DNA from 2 places in the Microbacterium sp. NPDC058345 genome. Region 2 is predicted to be linked to the other one. Evidence: predicted binding sites of a transcription regulator. Region 2 holds the regulator's gene; the other holds the start of a gene.

Region 1 (3,403 bases), on a different contig from region 2:
CGCGGGGATGACGAGGGCGATCGCCTCCTTGCGCTGCGCGCGCGTGCGGGCGCCGATCTGGCGCACCTTCGGCTGCGTGCGGGTCTTCGACGGCCTGTCGGTTGCGGTGGTCATCCGGCGACCCTCTCGTTGTCGACAACCGCCGCCCGGACGGTCGGATGTCCCGCCGCTTCGCTGCGCGTGGATCCGCGGACGACCAGTTGCGGGGCGACGGCGACGGTGTGCGCGGCACGGTCGGGCTCGGCGATGCGCGCGAGGAGCAGCTCGGCGGCGACGCGGCCGCGCTCGGCGGCGCCCATGTCGACGCTCGTCAGTCCCGGACGAACGACGGAGGCGAGCTCGGTGTTGTCGATGCCGGTGACGGCCAGGTCGCGGGGAACCGAGAGTCCGAGGTCCTCGGCGGCACGCAGCACGCCGACGCCGATCAGATCGTTCGCGGCGATGATGGCCTGCGGCCGGTCGTCGCGGTTGAGGAGGGGGATCGCCGCCTCGTAGCCGGCGTTGATGGTGAAGTCAGCGGCGGCGACGCTCTCCGCGCGGATGGCGGGGTGGGCGGCCAGCGCACCGGCGAACCCGTCGCGCCGGAACGCACCGGGAGTCGTGTCCACGGGGCCGTTGATGAAGGCGAGGTGCTGATGGGAGCACTCGACCAGGTGATCGACGACCTGTCGCATCGCCGTCAGCGAGTCCGCTCGCACGGTGTCGAATCCGGCGTCCTCCGGTACCCGGCCGAGCACGACGACGGGAACCGGGACGGCGGCGAGTGCGGTGAGCAGATGATCGGTCACGCGCAGCGGAGAGATGATGAGCCCGTCCACGTACCCGCGGCTGAGGTCGCGCACGACATCCACCGATGAGGATGCGTCACCGGTCGAGGAGAGGATCAACCGGTACCCGGATGCGGCGATGACCTGCTGGATGGCGGTCATCATCTCGACGTAGACCGGGTTGCCGATGTCGGCGACGGCATAGGCGAGCTGGAAGGTGCGCCCACGCTTGAGGGACTGCGCGGTGGCGTCGGCGACGTAGCCGAGCTCAGCGGCCGCCTGCCGCACCTTCGCGACGGTCTCCGCGCTCGCGATCTGCCCGTTGAGCGCACGCGAGGCCGACGCGATGGACACCCCAGCACGCGTGGCGACCTGTGTGATCGTGGCTCGGCCCATGGGCTCCCCTTCGAGCGTTGTAAACGTTTCCAAAGCTGTTGTAAACGTTCCCACGATCGCGCCGGACTGTCAAGAGATCTGCGCAGCACAGATGTTCTTCGAAGCTCGCGCCACGCTTCTTGACATTGTGTCGTTCTTTTGTTCGACTAATGAGATGCGCTGGCAGGGACAGACGATCGACGATGCCGATGCTGACGCGCTCCCCGGGCTCGAGAAGCGCACGGGCATCGTCCAGTCGGTGACCACCCCGGAGTTCGCGGGCATGGTCTTTCACGAGGTGCTGTCGAAGTCGGCGCTGAACCGCGTCCCCGGCGCATCGCGGATGCCGTTCAGCTGGACGATCAATCCGTACCGTGGATGCAGTCATGCGTGCTCATACTGCTTCGCTCGGGGCACGCACGAGTACCTCGATCTCGACGGAGGCGCGGACTTCGATTCGCAGATCGTGGTGAAGACGAACGTGGTGGAAGTGCTGCAGCGCGAGCTGCGAAAGGGTTCTTGGCAGCACGAGACCGTGGCGCTCGGCACCAACACCGACCCGTACCAGCGCGCCGAGGGCCGTTACCGGCTGATGCCGGGCATCATCCGCGCACTGGCCGACTCGGGCACGCCCATGTCGATCCTCACCAAAGGCACACTGATCCGACGCGACATCCCCCTGCTGGTCGAAGCCGCGAAGCAGGTGCCCATCGACGTGCAGATGTCGATCGCGATGTACGACGACGCCCTGCAGCATTCCATCGAGCCGGGCACGCCCACGACGCAGGCGCGGCTCGACACGGTGCGAGCGCTGACGGATGCCGGGTTCCGCGTCGGCGTCTTCCTCATGCCCGTGCTGCCGCATCTGAACGACTCGATCGCGGCCATCGACGAGGCGCTCCGGCGCATCAAGGACGCCGGCGCAGATCACGCCGTCTACGGGTCACTGCATCTGCGGCCCGGCGTGAAGCCGTGGTTCTTCCAGTGGCTGCAGCGAGAGCATCCGGACCTCGTGCCGTCGTACCGGGGGCTGTATCCCGGGGTGTCGGTCGAGGCGCCCAAGCCCTACCGTCAGTGGCTGGCGAAGCGGATGCGACCGCTCATCCGCGCGCACGGGCTCCACGCGCAGTCCGAAGAGGAGCACGACCGGATGCGCGGCATCATGCGCGCGCGCACCGCCGTTCCGACGGCACCGAAGCCGGAAGCGGCGCCGATGCTCTTCTGAGGTCGCACGGCCCTGACATCCTGTGCGGGACCTCGCGAAGGGCCGCGTTGAGCCGCCGGACAGCCTCAGACCGAGTCGCGCTCTTTCACGGGAGCAGTCATGACGACCAGGATGAGCAGCGCGAGCGGCCCGAGGAACATGCCGGCGACGAACCAGCCGAGCTTCGAACGGCCCTGAATTCCGGCCAGACCGCTGATCGTCAGGGCGATGCAGAACCAGACCGTTCCACCCGCAGTCGCCCAATCCCCCCATTGCATACCGGCGAGCCTATCGGCCCTGACATCCTGTGCGGGACCTCGCGGCGAACGCCGAATACACCGGATGCCGACGAGCGCACCGGTTGTCGACGTCGTTTCCCGGTGCACTCGGCGAGTTCCGGTGCACTCGTCGAGCGCACCGGAACTCGTCGCGACGGTCAGGAGGTGAGCTCTGCGGCGCTCGGCATCCGGCCGGTGATCTCTTCGATCACGTCGTCGCCCGGCCGGGCACTGTCGAACGGCGCCTCGATCTCGGCGCGGCCGAGCAGGTCCTCCATCCGACGGCGACGGTGACGGGTGATCAGCGTGACCACACGGCCCGAGCGTCCGGCGCGACCGGTGCGACCCGCGCGATGCAGGTACGTCTTGTACTCGTCGGGAGCATCCGCCTGCACGACGAGGTCGATGTCGTCGACATGGATGCCGCGCGCGGCGACATCGGTCGCGACGAGCACCTGCACCTTGCCCGCGGTGAGCTTCTGCAGGTTGCGCGTGCGCTTGGCCTGATTCAGATCGCCGTGCAGCGAGACGGCGGCGATGCCGGCATCCTCGAACTGCTCGGCGAGCATCTCGGCGTATGCGCGGGTGCGCGCGAAGACCAGGGTCTGACCCTCGCGATCGACGAGCGAGGTGAGCACCTCGGCCTTGTCGCGGTGCTCGATCACGAGCACGCGGTGGTCGATCGTGCTGGACTGCTGGTCCTCGCCCGCCACCTCGTACACCGCCGGCTCAACCAGGAACTCGTCGACGAGCGAGGCGACCTCGCGGTCGAGCGTCGC
Region 2 (3,403 bases):
ACATCGAATAGGTCGGCCCGAAGCCGAAGACTGTGCGACCCGGACCGGCGAACGCCTGCAGGATGTGCTGCAGCACCTCGTTCGATCCGTTGCCGGCCCAGATGCGCTCGGCGGTCAGACCGTGGCCGAGATAAGTCGCGAACGCCTGCCGCAGCGCGGTGAACTCCCGGTCGGGATACCGGTTCACCTCGCGCAGGGCCCGGGCGATGCCGTCGAGGATGTCGTCGGCCACCTCATCGGGCACCGGATGGGTGTTCTCGTTCACGTTCAGCGCCACCGGCAGCGGCGCCTGTGGCGCGCCGTACGGAGTCAGCCCGCGAAGGTCGTCGCGAAGGGGCAGATCGTCAAGAGAGGTCACCCTTCCCATCGTAGAGCGCGCACCTCGGCCGACCCTGCGCGTGACGTCACACGGTTCAGTCGGCGTACTCCGCGGGAAGCGCCAGCGTGGTGCCGGTCTGGATCATGCCGCTCGGCAGGCTGTTCAGACGCATGATGGCGTCGACGACCTCGCGCGGGTCGGCATCGGGCGCCGCATCGGCCGCGATCGACCACAGAGTGTCGCCCGGCATCACCGTGACCGTCTCGAACGACGGCACTGCGGCCTGCTCCCCCGAGGCCAGCGCGGATCCGCCCGCCAGCGCGGAGAAGACGATCCCGGCGGCGACCGGCGCCGAGGCGAGGGCGAGGAGCACGCGGCGACCGCGTGCGGTCAGTCGCAGCCGTGTCGCCGGCGCAGCGGTGCGTGCGGTCATCGGCGGCTGGATGCTGATGGTGCTCATGGTGTGCTCCTCTTCTTCTCCGCCTCGACGGCGGGAAGCTTTCGCATCCGGCATTCGGCCGGGAATGCCGGATGCGAAGCTGTGTTCCGAATGTATCTTCGATATCGAACAGCTGTCAAGAATTCTTCGAACTTCCGTTCCCGATCAGGCCGACACGCTCGAACAGATCTTCCGAATTCGGCGAAATCTCGGATACGGTTTCGATAACGACAGCCCACCACGGGCCACCGACATTCGAACCGGACGCCTCGACAGAGCGCATGGAGGAGCAGCATGAGCGAGAACCCCGCCCCGGCATCCGAGGCGCCGCGCACGCGTCGGCGCAAGAACCTGAGCGCCAAGCAGATGGCGATCCTCGAGGTCATCCAGACCTCGATCGCCCGCCACGGCTACCCGCCGAGCATGCGCGAGATCGGCGACGCCGTCGGCCTCAAGTCCCTGTCCAGCGTCACGCATCAGCTGGGGCAGCTGGAACTCAGCGGCTACCTGCGCCGCGACCCGGGCAAGACGCGTGCCATGGAGGTGCTCATCGACCTGCCCGGCACGAGCACCGAGAACCCGGCCGACAGTGCGCCCGCGGTCGGCGACGCCGCCCTGGTGCCGCTGGTCGGGCAGATCGCGGCCGGCGTGCCGATCACCGCCGAGCAGCAGGTCGAGGAGATCTTCCCGCTGCCGCGGCAGCTGGTGGGCAAGGGCGACCTGTTCATGCTCAAGGTCAACGGCGACTCGATGATCGATGCCGCCATCTGCGACGGTGACTGGGTCGTGGTCCGCACGCAGAACACCGCCGAGAACGGTGAGATCGTCGCGGCCCTGCTCGACGATGAGGCCACCGTGAAGACCTTCCGGCAGCGCGACGGACACACCTGGCTGCTCCCCCGCAACTCGTCGTTCGAGCCGATCCTCGGCGACGACGCCGTCGTCCTCGGCAAGGTCGTGGCGGTGCTGCGCGCCGTCTGAGATTCCTGCGCATACGGGGAACGCCTCGTCCGGAGCATCCGGACGAGGCGTTCCTCATTTCGATCAGGCGGGGACGGTGACGTCCTCGCGGACGCGACGGGTGGCCTCGACGATGTTGCGCAGCGACGCCACCGTCTCGTCGTAGCCGCGCGTCTTCAGACCGCAGTCAGGGTTCACCCACAGCTGACGCAGCGGCAGCTCGTCGACGGCCCGCCGCAGCAGCGACTCGACCTCATCGGCGCTGGGCACGCGGGGCGAGTGGATGTCGTAGACGCCGGGGCCGATGCCGTGGTCGAAGCCCGCCTCGGCCACCTCGGCGACGACCTCCATGCGGCTGCGCGCCGCCTCGATCGAGGTGACGTCGGCGTCCAGCGCGCGGATCGCGTCGATGACGACGCCGAACTCCGAATAGCAGAGGTGCGTGTGCACCTGTGTCGCCGCGGCGGCGCCTCCCGTCGCGAGCCGGAACGAGCGCACCGACCAGTCGAGGTAGGCGGGCTGGTCCGCCGTCTTCAACGGCAGCAGCTCACGCAGCGCCGGCTCGTCGACCTGGATGATCGCGATCCCCGCCGCCTCGAGGTCCGCGATCTCGTCGCGCAGCGCCAGGGCGACCTGGTCGGCGGTCTCGCCCAGCGGCTGGTCGTCGCGGACGAACGACCAGGCGAGGATCGTGACCGGCCCGGTGAGCATGCCCTTGACGTGCTTGACGCTCAACGACTGCGCGTAGGACGCCCAGGAGACCGTGATCGGCGCGGGACGCGACACGTCACCCCACAGGATCGACGGCCGCGTGGCGCGCGATCCGTAGGACTGCACCCAGCCGTGCTCGGTCACGGCGAAGCCGTCGAGGTTCTCTGCGAAGTACTGCACCATGTCGTTGCGCTCCGGCTCGCCGTGCACCAGCACGTCGAGTCCGAGATCCTCCTGCAGCGCGACCACACGATCGATCTCGGCCTTGAGGAACGCCTCGTAGTCGTCCGCGGGGAGCTCGCCGCGGAGGAACTGCGCGCGGGCGCGGCGGATGTCGCCGGTCTGCGGGAAGGAGCCGATCGTGGTGAGCGGCAGCGAGGGCAGGTTCAGGGCCTCCTGCGCCGACTCGCGCTGCTCGTAGGAGACGCGCGAGAAGTCCGCCTCGGCGAGCGTGCGACCGCGCACCGCGCCGTCACGCACGCCCGGCGCGTCCTTCCGGTCGGCGAGCGCGGCCGATGCCTCCGCCAGCTCCGCGGCGATGGCGTTGCGCCCTGCCGCGAGGCCGCGGGCCAGCGTGACGATCTGACCGACCTTCTGGTCGGCGAACGCCAGCCACGAGACCAGCCGGGCGTCGAGGGCCGCCTCGTCCTGGACGTCGTGCGGCACGTGCAGCAGCGAGGTCGACGTGGAGGCCGAGACGGATGCGGCGCCGAGCGCGCGAAGCGCCTCGAGCTTCGCGAACGCGCCGTCCAGGTCGCCGCGCCAGATGTTGTGCCCGTCGATCACGCCGCCGACAAGGGTCTTCGCCCCCAGGTCGGGGAGCGCATCCGGAACGCCGCCTCGCACCAGGTCGATCGCGATGGCCTCGACCGGCGCCGCGGCCAGTACCGGCAGCGCCTCGCCGAGCTCCGCATACGGTGCCGCGACGAAGATCGACGGACGGTCTGCAGCGCCGCCGAGCGCCGCGAGGGCCC

Evidence for each region. The regulator LexA, encoded in region 2, represses DNA repair genes until DNA is damaged. The targets are predictions, from matches to a motif close to TCGAACANNTGTTCGA.
Region 1: the regulator LexA is predicted to act here: its motif matches at 1,247-1,262, upstream of ACFWH5_RS03680 (Rv2578c family radical SAM protein).

The regions. Positions count from the first base shown of each region.
Region 1 covers NZ_JBHXIG010000001.1:772,060-775,462, forward strand. Annotated here, with positions in the region: gene ACFWH5_RS03670 (carbohydrate ABC transporter permease) at 1-114, opposite strand, end outside; gene ACFWH5_RS03675 (LacI family DNA-binding transcriptional regulator) at 111-1,163, opposite strand; gene ACFWH5_RS03680 (Rv2578c family radical SAM protein) at 1,318-2,367, shown strand; gene ACFWH5_RS03685 (hypothetical protein) at 2,433-2,624, opposite strand; gene ACFWH5_RS03690 (DEAD/DEAH box helicase) at 2,783-3,403, opposite strand, start outside.
Region 2 covers NZ_JBHXIG010000004.1:177,694-181,096, reverse strand. Annotated here, with positions in the region: gene ACFWH5_RS15265 (histidinol-phosphate transaminase) at 1-367, opposite strand, end outside; gene ACFWH5_RS15260 (LysM peptidoglycan-binding domain-containing protein) at 414-779, opposite strand; gene lexA (transcriptional repressor LexA) at 1,053-1,739, shown strand; gene metE (5-methyltetrahydropteroyltriglutamate--homocysteine S-methyltransferase) at 1,803-3,403, opposite strand, start outside.